Regions from separate parts of the Pseudomonas kitaguniensis genome, predicted to be linked through region 2. Evidence: predicted binding sites of a transcription regulator. Region 2 holds the regulator's gene; each other region holds the start of a gene.

Region 1 (4,187 bases), on a different contig from region 2:
ATAGTGGGCGCTTGGTCAGTCATCAGGTGCGTTTTGGTCATCTATTTATGCAGGGGGCCGATTGTCGCAGAAAAGCAGCTGCAAGCGGCAAGCTTCAAGCTTCAAGCGGCAAGTACCTGCCGAATTGCGTTTGCTTGCAGCTTGCCGCTTGCCGCTTGCCGCTTACGGCTTACGGCTTGCCGCTTACCGTGTAATTAGCAATTGTGTCGAGCAAGCCGCTGCGCAACACTCCGCCACCTTATTGATGGAGGAGCGTTTCGTGAAACCTGTCGACATCCTGTACCTGTTGGGGCTGGCTGCTATCTGGGGCGCGAGTTTCTTGTTCATGCGCGTCATCGCGCCGGAAATCGGCAGCGTGCCGACCGCGTTTTTTCGCGTCTCGATTGCGGCCGCCGGCTTGCTGGTGATCCTTGCGGCAATGCGCGTGAAATGGGACTTCCAGGGCAAATTCAAAACCATTCTGCTGCTGGGCGTGATCAACTCCGGGCTTCCCGCAACCCTGTATTCGCTGGCAGCCCAAGTGCTGCCCGCGGGGTATTCGGCGATCTTCAACGCCACGACGCCATTGATGGGCGTGTTAATCGGCGGGCTGTTCTTCAGCGAACGCCTCACCCCGTCAAAAATCGCCGGGGTCACGCTGGGCCTGTTCGGCGTGGGCGTGCTGACCCGTGCCGGGCCGGTGGCGTTTGACATGCAATTGCTGATGGGTGCACTCGCCTGCCTGCTGGCCACCACCTGTTACGGCTTTGCCGGTTTTCTCGCGCGGCGTTGGCTGGACCAGCGCGGCGGGCTGGACAGCCGGCTCGCGGCGTTGGGCAGCATGCTGGGCGCTACGCTGTTCCTGCTGCCGTTGTTTGCCTACAGCGCCATCAGCCATCCGCCGGCCAGTTGGGGCGGCTGGCAAGTGTGGTGGTCATTGCTGGGATTGGGGCTGGTGTGTACGGCGTTTGCCTACATTCTTTACTTCCGCCTGCTGTCATCCATCGGGCCGGTGAAGTCGATGACCGTGACCTTCATGATTCCGCCGTTCGGCGTGCTGTGGGGCGCGCTGCTGCTGGATGAACCGTTGTCGATGGCGCATCTGTACGGCGGGGTGTTGATTGCCGGGGCGTTGTGGCTGGTGTTGCGACCGGGGAAAGCCGCCAACGCGCTTTAGCGGCGCACCCAGGCGAATTACGCGCAAGAGTTTCATACAGCCAACGCAGGTCGCTCGCTACAATGCCTGCCGGTTTTTTTGGAGGCATTCACATGCTCGCTCTGCCCTGGCTGTACCTGATGTTGCTTTCGATTGGCTACGCAGTGGCGTTGACCTATGGGCAACTGGGCATGCTGGCAGGGGTTTCGGTCGCCCTGCTGCTGATCGCCGGGTACGCCGTTCGCCAGCAACGCAACCCTTGGGCGCGTTACCTCGGGCACGGCTTGTTTATTGTGTTGGCGCTGGGCCTGGCGCTGCACTGGCTGCCGGGGTTCTACAACGGCCTGGGCATCGCGCCACAGCGTTTTACGCCTGACTCCGCGCCGTTTTCGATGTACCTGAACCAGGACAAACCGCTGATTGGCTTTTGGTTGCTGCTGGCCTGCCCATGGCTGGTGGCGCAGCGCTCATTGCGCCTGTCGATCTACGTGACGGCACTGGCGTTGACGCTCACGGCAATCACCGCGCTGGGTGGCGCAGCGTTGCTGGGGATCATCAGTTGGGCACCAAAATGGCCGGCGCAAGCCTGGCTGTGGGTACTCAACAACCTGCTGCTGGTCACGCTGGTGGAGGAGGCGCTGTTCCGGGGTTACATACAGGGCGGCTTGAGCCCGCGCTTCCAGCACCTGCCCTACGGCGAGCACCTGGCCGTGTTGCTGGCCTCGCTGTTGTTCGGCCTGGCGCACGTGGGCGCGGGTGGGTATTGGGTGCTGTTGGCGGGCATTGCAGGCGTGGGTTACGGCCTGGCGTATCGTTTTGGTGGGCTGGGCGCGGCAATTGCCACGCACTTTGGGCTGAATCTGCTTCACTTCGGGTTGTTCACCTACCCGATGCTGGCTGGCTGATTTTCTTGATTGCAAAAGCGCGCACCGTCGATTGTTGCAAATTCAAGTTAAATAAATGCAGATTCCGGCCGACAACCCCTGAAAGCCTTGCGGATTGAACTCTCATGCGTAATAACCAACCCGTTACCCAGCGCGAACGCACCTTCCCCGCTCAGCAACGGTTGATCTCCACTACAGATGCCAAAGGCACGATTACCTACTGCAACGACGCCTTCGTCGAGATCAGTGGGTTCACCCGTGACGAACTGGTTCGTGCCCCGCACAACGTGGTGCGTCACCCGGATGTTCCGGCGGCCGTGTTCGCGCACATGTGGTCAACGCTCAAACAAGGCTTGCCATGGATGGGCATTGTCAAGAACCGCTGCAAGAGCGGCGATCACTACTGGGTTAACGCCTATGTGACGCCGGTCTTTGATGGCAACCAGGTGATCGGCTACGAATCGGTGCGCATCAAGCCCACCGCCGAGCAGATCCGCCGGGCCGAAGCGCTCTACCAACGCATCAACAAGGGCAAGTCTGCCGTGCCACAGCGCGACAAGTGGCTGCCGATTTTGCAGGACTGGCTGCCGTTTATTCTGGTCAGCCAGTTGAGCTTCATGATCGGAGCCTCACTCAACTCGCACTGGGGCTTTGCCCTGGCGGCCGGGTTATCGGTGCCGCTCGGCCTGCTCGGCCTGAGCTGGCAGCAACGTGGCCTCAAGCGTTTGCTGCGCCTGGCTGAGCAGACCACCTCCGACCCATTGATTGCGCAGATGTACACCGACAGTCGAGGCGCACAAGCGCGGCTGGAGATGTCGATTCTCAGCCAGGAAGCCCGTCTGAAGACCTGCCTCACGCGCTTGCAGGACACTGCCGAACACCTCAACGCCCAAGCGGCGCAGTCCAACACCCTGGCGCATAACAGCTCCAGCGGCCTGGAACGCCAGCGCGTGGAAACCGAGCAGGTGGCCACTGCAGTCAACCAGATGGCGGCGACCACACAGGAAGTGGCCAGCCACGTGCAGCGCACGGCGGACGCCACTCAGGAAGCCAATCGCTTGACCGGCCGTGGGCGCGACATCGCCGGCGAAACCCGCGAGGCGATTCAGCGCCTGTCCGTGGCCGTGGGCGAGACCGGTGTGACGGTCACCCAATTGGCCAAGGACAGCGACGAAATCGGCGGCGTGGTCGATGTGATCAAAGGCATTGCCGACCAAACCAACCTGCTGGCGTTGAACGCCGCGATTGAAGCGGCGCGTGCCGGTGAGATGGGCCGTGGTTTTGCGGTGGTGGCGGACGAAGTGCGTCAACTGGCGCAGCGCACGGCTGAATCCACCGGGCAAATTCATGCCCTGATCGCCAAGCTGCAGCACACCGCTGCTGCCGCCGTGCAAACCATGGACGCCGGGCATCGCCAGGCCGAAGAGGGTGTGGCGCGGGTGATGGAGGCGGATCAGGCGTTGGTGGGGATCAGTGAAGCGGTGGCGCATATCACCGACATGACCACGCAAATCGCAGCAGCGACCGAAGAGCAAAGCTCGGTGGCCGAAGAGATCAGCCGTAACATCAGCACCATTGCGCTGTTGGCGGATCAGACCTCGGAACAGGCCATGAACTCGGCGCAGTTGAGTGAAGAGCTGACGCATACCGCCCATACCCAGTACTCGCTGGTGGAGCGTTTTAACCGGTAGACCGCTATCGGGAGCAAGCCCCCTCCCACATGTTGAAATGTGTGAACACAGTTCAACATGTGGGAGGGGGCTTGCTCCCGATGGGCCTTAACAGCGGGCCAAAAACTCAGCCACGTGCACCGCCGCAGCCTCCAAATGCTGCACATGACTAAACCCCGAGGCCTTCAGCGGCTTCAAGTCATGATCCCCCGCCACCAGCCACATCACCTTGATGCTCGGCGATAAGTCATACCCTTCCACCGCCGCACGATTCCCCAGCGCATCACGCTCACCTTGCACAACCAACGTCGGCGTCTTCAGCCCGGCCAGATGCTCGACCCTCGGTTTTTCCGGCTTGCCCACCGCATAAAACGGATAACCCAGGCACACCAACCCATCAGCCCCCAGTTCATCGGCCAACAGACTGGCCATGCGCCCGCCCAGCGACTTGCCGCCCATCGCCAGTTTCCCAGCGACATGACGCCGCACCTCGGCATA
Region 2 (4,187 bases):
CGCGTGACCTGCTGGCGCTGACCACCTCCATTGAAGAACCTCGCCAGGCTTGGCGCATGTTGCTGGCGCACTTGGCGCGCATGATCGTTACCCCGGAAATCGAGCCGTTGGAAGAGGGCGGTGTGATTGCCATGGTCGGCCCTGCCGGCATGGGCAAGACCACCACCCTGGCCAAGCTGGCGGCGCGTTATGTGCTTAAGTACGGCGCGCAGAATATCGCGCTGGTGAGCATGGACAGCTACCGCATTGGTGCCCAGGAACAGCTCAAAACCCTGGGCCGCATCCTCAATGTGACGGTCACCCATGTCGACCCGGGCCAGTCGCTGGCCAACGCGCTCGACCCGCTGCTGCGCAAGCGCGTGGTGTTGATCGATACCGCCGGCCTGCAAGCCAGTGACCCTGCGTTGCGCATGCAGCTTGAAAGCCTGGCCGGTCGCGGCATCAAGTCAAAAAATTACCTGGTGCTTGCAACCACCAGCCAGAAACAGGTTCTTACCGCTGCGTACCATAGTTACAAACGCTGCGGCCTGGCGGGCTGCATCCTCACCAAACTCGACGAAACGGCGAGCCTGGGTGAAGTGTTGAGCCTGGCCATCAGTCATGAGTTACCGGTTGCTTACCTGACCGACGGGCCGCGGATCCCGGATGATTTACATCTGCCGCGCCGTCATCAGTTGGTCAGCCGCGCAGTCAGCGTGCAAATGCAAGAAGAGCCTAGCGAGGAAGCGATGGCCGACATGTTCGCCGACCTCTACCACAACCCCGCAAAACGGGTTGGTTAAGGCAGGATGAACACCGTGAAATGTATCTACATCGATGGTCTGCAAGCGATTCACGCGGCCAAGCCATGTAGCCTGCGTCTAAGCAAGACAAGGTAAAGAAATAAAATGGGCAGCATGCATCCCGTACAGGTGATCGCGGTGACCGGCGGCAAAGGTGGCGTCGGAAAAACTAACGTGTCAGTGAATTTGTCCCTGGCCCTGGCAGAGCTTGGCCGTCGCGTCATGCTGCTGGATGCTGACCTGGGGCTGGCGAACGTCGACGTTCTGCTGGGGCTGACACCCAAACACACGCTTGCCGACGTGATCGAAGGCCGATGTGAGCTGCGCGATGTGCTGCTGCAAGGCCCCGGCGGGATTCGCATCGTGCCGGCCGCCTCCGGCACACAGAGCATGGTGCACCTGAGCCCGGCGCAGCATGCCGGCCTGATCCAGGCGTTCAGTGACATTGGCGACAACCTCGACGTGCTGGTGATCGACACCGCTGCCGGCATCGGCGAGTCCGTGGTCAGCTTCGTGCGGGCCGCCCAGGAAGTATTGCTGGTGGTGTGCGACGAACCGACGTCGATCACCGACGCCTACGCGCTGATCAAGCTGCTGAACCGTGACTACGGCATGAACCGCTTCCGCGTGCTGGCCAACATGGCCCAAAGCCCGCAGGAAGGGCGCAACCTGTTCGCCAAGTTGACCAAAGTCACGGATCGCTTCCTGGATGTCGCCTTACAATACGTCGGCGCAGTTCCCTATGACGAGTGTGTGCGCAAGGCTGTGCAAAAGCAGCGTGCAGTCTATGAAGCATTCCCTCGTTCGAAGTGCGCTTTGGCGTTCAAGGCGATTGCCCAGAAGGTCGATACCTGGCCGCTGCCCGCCAACCCGCGCGGGCATTTGGAGTTTTTCGTCGAGCGATTGGTGCATCACACGAGCGCAGGTCCGGTGCTATGACATCCAGCGGCTACAACCTTTACAAAAAGTCGGCACGTGACAGCCAGGGCGAGTTGATCGAGCGCTATGCGCCCTTGGTCAAACGCATTGCTTACCACTTGCTGGCACGCCTGCCTGCCAGCGTGCAGGTTGAAGACCTCATCCAGGCCGGCATGATCGGCCTGCTCGAAGTGTCGACCAAATACGACGCGAGCAAAGGCGCGAGTTTCGAGACGTACGCGGGTATTCGTATTCGCGGCGCGATGCTCGATGAAGTGCGTAAAGGGGATTGGGCGCCGCGTTCGGTACACCGCAATACACGCATGGTCAGTGACGCAATTCGCTCAATTGAAGCAAAAACCGGTCGTGACGCTAAAGATCATGAAGTTGCGGCCGAACTCCAATTGAGTCTCGATGATTATTACGGGATTCTGAACGATACCTTGGGCAGCCGCCTGTTCAGTTTCGACGACCTGTTGCAGGACGGCGAACACGAAGGGCTGCACGAGGACGGCGCGAGTGCTCATCTCGAACCGTCGCGCGACCTGGAAGATGAACGTTTTCAGGGTGCGTTGGCTGAAGCAATTGCCAATTTGCCGGAGCGTGAGCGGCTGGTGTTGGCGCTGTACTACGACGAAGAGCTGAACCTCAAGGAAATCGGTGAGGTCCTGGGGGTCAGCGAATCGCGTGTCAGCCAACTGCATAGCCAGTGCGCGGCCCGCTTGCGGGGGCGATTGGGAGAGTGGCGCGCGCGCTGACAGGCAGTGTGGGGACACTGCAGCGCAACCAGGCGAAAGGTGTAACGCCTTTCGCGGATTCGTTCCGTGGTGCCCCGGCAGTCCTTTTTGTGTAACGCCTGTTGATTGAAATGGCGCGTCCAGGTGCTGGGCGCGTTTAAGACTGCTTGGAGGTCGAATTGGACAAGAACATGAAAATCCTCATCGTTGATGACTTCTCAACGATGCGGCGGATCATAAAAAACCTGTTGCGTGACCTTGGGTTCACAAACACGGTCGAGGCGGATGACGGCATTACGGCGATTCCGATCCTCAACAGCGGGAGCATCGACTTTCTGGTAACCGACTGGAACATGCCAGGCATGACCGGTATCGACCTGCTGCGCCATGTGCGCGCGGACGAAAAACTGCGCAGCTTGCCTGTGTTGATGGTCACCGCCGAAGCCAAGCGTGAGCAGATCATTGAAGCCGCTCAAGCTGGGGTCAACGGTTACGTGGTTAAGCCATTCACTGCACTGGCCTTGAAAGAGAAGATTGAAAAAATCTTCGAACGAATCGGTCAGTGATGCTGCCACGGGGGAGCTATGGAGCATAAAGAAACGTCACTGGGCGACTTTGAGTCGACCCTGAAAAAGCATGCTCACCAGTTGGTCGACAGCCTTGAAAAAGGCCACTTCGGCGACGCGGTGCAGTTGATCCATGAGCTTAACCAGACCCGTGATCGCGGCCTGTACCAGGAAGTGGGCAAGCTCACGCGCGAGCTGCACAGTGCAATCGTCAATTTTCAAATTGACCCGCACATGCCCCAGGCTGAAGAAATATCACAAATTACCGATGCCACAGAACGCCTGTCCTACGTGGTCAGACTGACTGAGGCGGCGGCCAACCGCACCATGGACCTGGTTGAAAACGCCACGCCCCTGGTCAATGGCATGGCCACCGAAGCGCAAGCCCTCAGCGTTGACTGGGGCCGTTTCATGCGTCGGGAACTGGGTGCTGAAGAGTTTCGTGAATTGGCCCGCAGGGTCGACGGGTTTCTGACGCGCAGCGAACAGGAAAGCCGTACGGTTTCCAGCAACCTCAATGACATTCTGCTGGCCCAGGATTACCAGGACCTCACCGGTCAGGTGATCAAGCGTGTGACCCAATTGGTCACCGAGGTGGAAAGCAACTTGCTCAAATTGGTGCTTATGGCAGGCCAGGTTGATCGTTTCGCCGGCATCGAACATGACCGCGAATCGATCCTCTCGGAAAAAGATCCACAAAAACATCTCGCCAAGGGTGAAGGTCCGCAGATTCATGCCGATAAACGTGAAGACGTTATGTCAGGTCAAGATGATGTTGATGACCTGTTATCCAGTTTAGGCTTCTAAGGAGCACCCACATGAGCTTCGGCGCCGATGAAGAGATCCTTCAGGATTTCCTTGTAGAGGCCGGCGAAATTTTAGAGCAACTGTCCGAACAACTGGTCGAGCTGGAAAGCCGACCGGATGATGCGAACCTGCTCAATGCAATTTTTCGCGGTTTTCATACTGTAAAAGGGGGCGCCGGCTTCCTCCAGCTCCATGAGCTGGTGGAGTGCTGTCACATCGCCGAGAACGTTTTCGACATCCTGCGCAAGGGTGAGCGGCACGTCGACTCGGAACTGATGGACGTGATTCTCGAAGCATTGGATGCGGTCAACGGCATGTTCAGTGAAGTGCGCGAACGTGCGCCGATCACTGCGGCTACCCCGGAACTGCTGGCCGCC
Region 3 (4,187 bases), on a different contig from region 2:
CCTGTCTTTCAGAAAATGTCCATTGCTTGTCACCACCGGGCGAATGAAGAGGTGAAAAAATTCCGCTGCTATTAGTTCCATTCAACATAGTTTCCGACCTCCCTAATTCCTACAGAATTTTCCGTGTCTTACATAAGTTTCGCTCTCATATAGTGAATCTTCTGTAAGACATAGTTCCTAGGCAGGTGTTAAAAATTCATTCAGACGTAAAAAAACAGCCATCAAGAAAAATCAGTCCACCGATGTTTATATCGGACAAGCGATAAACATTTACTCAGCACTTTTAAACATTGCAGTTCATTCAACTGCCTGGTGCCTTGATAAACAGGCAAAAAAAATGGCCCCTTGGGCAAGGGGCCATGTTTACAACGCGGGTATGACTCAGAACAACTTGCGACCCTTGTTGGCCGCAATGCGCATACGCAGTGCGTTCAACTTGATGAAGCCTGCTGCGTCCGCCTGGTTGTAAGCGCCGCCATCTTCTTCAAAGGTGGCGATATTGGCGTCGAACAGCGACTCATCAGACTTGCGACCGGTGACGATCACATTGCCCTTGTACAGCTTCAGGCGCACAACGCCGTTCACGTGGGCCTGGGAAGCGTCGATCATCTGTTGCAGCATCAGACGCTCAGGGCTCCACCAGTAGCCGGTGTAGATCAGGCTGGCGTACTTGGGCATCAACTCGTCTTTGAGGTGAGCCACTTCGCGGTCCAGGGTGATCGACTCAATGGCGCGGTGGGCGCGCAGCATAATGGTGCCGCCCGGGGTTTCGTAGCAGCCACGGGACTTCATGCCCACGTAACGGTTCTCAACGATGTCGAGACGGCCGATACCGTGTTCGCCACCGATACGGTTGAGGGTCGCCAGCACGGTGGCCGGGGTCATTTCGACGCCGTCCAGCGCGACGATGTCGCCGTTGCGGTAGGTCAGTTCCAGGTACTGAGGCTTGTCTGGAGCGTTCTCCGGGGAGACGGTCCATTTCCACATGTCTTCTTCGTGCTCGGTCCAGGTGTCTTCCAGCACGCCGCCTTCATAGGAGATGTGCAGCAAGTTGGCGTCCATCGAATACGGGGACTTCTTCTTGCCGTGACGCTCGATCGGGATGGCGTGCTTTTCAGCGTAATCCATCAGCTTTTCACGCGACAGCAGGTCCCATTCACGCCAAGGCGCAATCACCTTCACGCCGGGCTTGAGCGCGTAGGCGCCCAATTCGAAACGCACCTGGTCGTTGCCCTTGCCGGTAGCACCATGGGAAATGGCGTCGGCGCCGGTTTCGTTGGCGATTTCGATCAGGCGCTTGGCGATCAGCGGACGTGCGATGGAGGTACCCAGCAGGTACTCGCCTTCGTAGACGGTGTTGGCGCGAAACATCGGGAAGACGAAATCGCGGACGAATTCTTCGCGCAGGTCGTCAATGTAGATCTCTTTCACGCCCATGGCTTGCGCCTTGGCACGTGCAGGTTCGACCTCTTCGCCCTGACCCAGGTCAGCGGTGAAGGTCACCACTTCACAGTTATAAGTATCCTGCAGCCACTTGAGGATCACCGAAGTGTCCAGGCCGCCGGAATACGCGAGAACGACCTTGTTTACGTCGGCCATGCCATCACTCCACGGGGTTGTACGGAAAGGCAACGATTCTACCGATCAAAACCATGGATTTACAGGGGCGCGACAGCAAATGAAGATAAAGCGACAGATTATGTCGAGAGAGCGACCGAAGGTCGCACCCTAGGATATATGCGCAGGGTTAGTCGGCGCCGTGGCTTGGGGCGCCGGTTTTTCGGGGGCCGCTACACGTTCAAGCTGAACATTCACGCGGCGGTTACGCGCCCGGTTGGCAGCATTGGTGTTGGGCGCCAGTGGGTAGCTTTCGCCATGAAAGCGCAGCGTGATCTGCGATTCCGCAATGCCGTTGGCCTTGAAATAGTCCATCACGGCCAGCGCACGACGGCGCGAGACGTCGCGGTTGGTCAGCCGATTGCCGCTGTTGTCGGAATGGCCATTGAGCTCGATATGGTTAACCGTAGGGTCGGCCTTCATGTAGGTGACAATCACGTCGAGCTTCTTCTTGGCCGCCGCGTCCAGCTCAATACCACCGCCAGGGAAGCCCACCTCGGCCTGTTTGACCTGATCGTAATTCATCGGCAACAGCTTGGCGGTGCACACTTGATAGTCGTTGTAGGCCTTGCTGAACTTGACCGGCAGCAGACGAATTTCCGAGTAACCGCCCTCACGCCCATAGTGGCGCACGGTCGGGCTACGGCCTTCCAGCAACCCGGTAAACAGCCGCCCCGCCTGGGCCTGGGAGCTGTTGAACAAGACGTCGCCACTGCCCGCACGCACTGCGCCGAGGTTGATGTCACCGCGGCCTGGCTGCCACGGTGCAGCGGCGGCCAACAAGGTGGCGGAGCCCGCGCCCAGCGCGCCGTTATAAGCTTTCAGGCGGAATGTGGCCTGCTCGCCAGCGCGGCGCACAAACTCACCCGAACCAAAATCAGCGATCGGCTGGGTCAAACGGCACTCGAACACGTCGCCCTCCACCTTCCACTCAATATTCTCCAGACGTGTCTGGAACGTGAGGGCCATCGCAGGCAGGCTGGCGAACACACTGAGCAGGGCTAGATAATGCTGGCGCACGGGCGGCTCCACTGGTTTCTACAACACTTCAAAGCGTCATACGTCGTTAAGGCATACTCAGGGGTATCGGTCACCTCCCGCAAAACTTGATAGCGAGTGCCTGCAAGAGTCTTTTCCGGTAGCATTCCCACCAGATTGACCCGCCTGGAATCCCCAATGTCCGACCGCCTGACCCTGCTGCGTCCCGATGACTGGCATATTCATCTTCGCGATGGTGCTGCGTTACCCCATACCGTGGCCGATGTAGCGCGCACGTTTGGCCGCGCCATCATCATGCCTAACCTGGTACCGCCGGTGCGTAATGCCGAGCAAGCCGACGCCTATCGCCAGCGCATCCTCGCTGCCCGACCGGCCGGTAGCCGCTTCGAACCGTTGATGGTGCTTTACCTCACCGACCGCACCCAGCCCGAAGAAATTCGTGAGGCAAAGGCCAGCGGTTTTGTGTACGCCGCCAAGCTGTACCCGGCGGGCGCGACCACCAACTCCGACTCCGGCGTTACCAGCATCGACAAGATTTTGCCGGCGATCGAAGCCATGGCTGAAGTCGGCATGCCGCTGCTGATCCACGGTGAAGTCACGCGTGGCGATGTGGACGTGTTTGACCGCGAGAAGGTCTTCATCGACGAACACATGCGCCGTGTGGTCGAGCTGTTCCCGACCCTCAAGGTGGTGTTTGAGCACATCACCACGGCCGATGCCGTGCAGTTTGTCACCGAGGCTTCGGCCAACGTCGGTGCGACCATCACCGCGCATCACCTGCTCTACAACCGCAACCACATGCTGGTGGGCGGGATTCGGCCGCACTTCTATTGCCTGCCGATCCTCAAGCGCAACACCCACCAGGTGGCCTTGCTGGATGCCGCCACCAGCGGTAACCCGAAGTTTTTCCTCGGCACCGACTCGGCGCCTCATGCCCAGCACGCAAAAGAAAACGCATGTGGCTGTGCCGGTTGCTACACCGCGTACGCCGCAATCGAGCTGTACGCCGAGGCGTTCGAGACGCGCAACGCGCTGGACAAGCTCGAAGGTTTCGCCAGCCTCAACGGCCCGCGTTTCTATGGCCTGCCAGCCAATACCGAGCACATTACCCTGGTCCGTGAAGACTGGACCGCCCCTGCCAGCCTGCCGTTTGGCGAGCTGACCGTTATCCCGCTGCGCGCCGGTGAAACACTGCGCTGGCGCCTGCTGGAGGAAAGCAAGTGAGTGAAGACCATTACGACGACGAACACGAGCACAGCGGTGGCGGCTCTCGCCACCCGATGGCCGAGCGGTTTCGCGGCTATCTGCCGGTTGTCATCGACGTAGAAACCGGCGGCTTCAACTGCGCCACCGACGCCTTGCTGGAAATCGCCGCTACCACTATCGGCATGGACGAACAGGGCTTCGTGTTCCCGGAACACACGCACTTCTTCCGCGTAGAACCGTTTGAAGGCGCGAATATCGAAGCCGCCGCCCTGGAGTTCACCGGCATCAAGCTTGATCACCCACTGCGCATGGCGGTGAGTGAAGAAGCGGCGCTGACCGATATTTTCCGTGGCGTGCGCAAAGCG

What was found. The regulator FliA, encoded in region 2, starts transcription of late flagellar genes. The targets are predictions, from matches to a motif close to CTAAAGTTTNNNNNNNNNNNGCCGNTAA.
Region 1: a site for FliA is predicted at 2,088-2,115, ahead of ACOZK9_RS06790 (methyl-accepting chemotaxis protein). Genes of this name have one in related genera too.
Region 3: a site for FliA is predicted at 2,701-2,728, ahead of ACOZK9_RS11100 (flagellar protein MotY). Genes of this name have one in related genera too.

Annotation. Positions count from the first base shown of each region.
Region 1 is NZ_JBLZPT010000003.1:290,710-294,896, reverse strand. It holds gene hrpA (ATP-dependent RNA helicase HrpA) at 1-23, opposite strand, end outside; gene ACOZK9_RS06800 (EamA family transporter) at 260-1,156, shown strand; gene ACOZK9_RS06795 (CPBP family intramembrane glutamic endopeptidase) at 1,249-2,040, shown strand; gene ACOZK9_RS06790 (methyl-accepting chemotaxis protein) at 2,145-3,710, shown strand; gene ACOZK9_RS06785 (alpha/beta family hydrolase) at 3,798-4,187, opposite strand, start outside.
Region 2 is NZ_JBLZPT010000027.1:57,339-61,525, forward strand. It holds gene flhF (flagellar biosynthesis GTPase FlhF) at 1-782, shown strand, start outside; gene fleN (flagellar synthesis regulator FleN) at 888-1,721, shown strand; gene fliA (RNA polymerase sigma factor FliA) at 1,718-2,458, shown strand; gene ACOZK9_RS23900 (chemotaxis response regulator CheY) at 2,629-3,003, shown strand; gene ACOZK9_RS23905 (protein phosphatase CheZ) at 3,022-3,810, shown strand; gene ACOZK9_RS23910 (chemotaxis protein CheA) at 3,822-4,187, shown strand, end outside.
Region 3 is NZ_JBLZPT010000006.1:197,111-201,297, reverse strand. It holds gene ACOZK9_RS11105 (argininosuccinate synthase) at 382-1,599, opposite strand; gene ACOZK9_RS11100 (flagellar protein MotY) at 1,729-2,637, opposite strand; gene pyrC (dihydroorotase) at 2,794-3,840, shown strand; gene rnt (ribonuclease T) at 3,837-4,187, shown strand, end outside.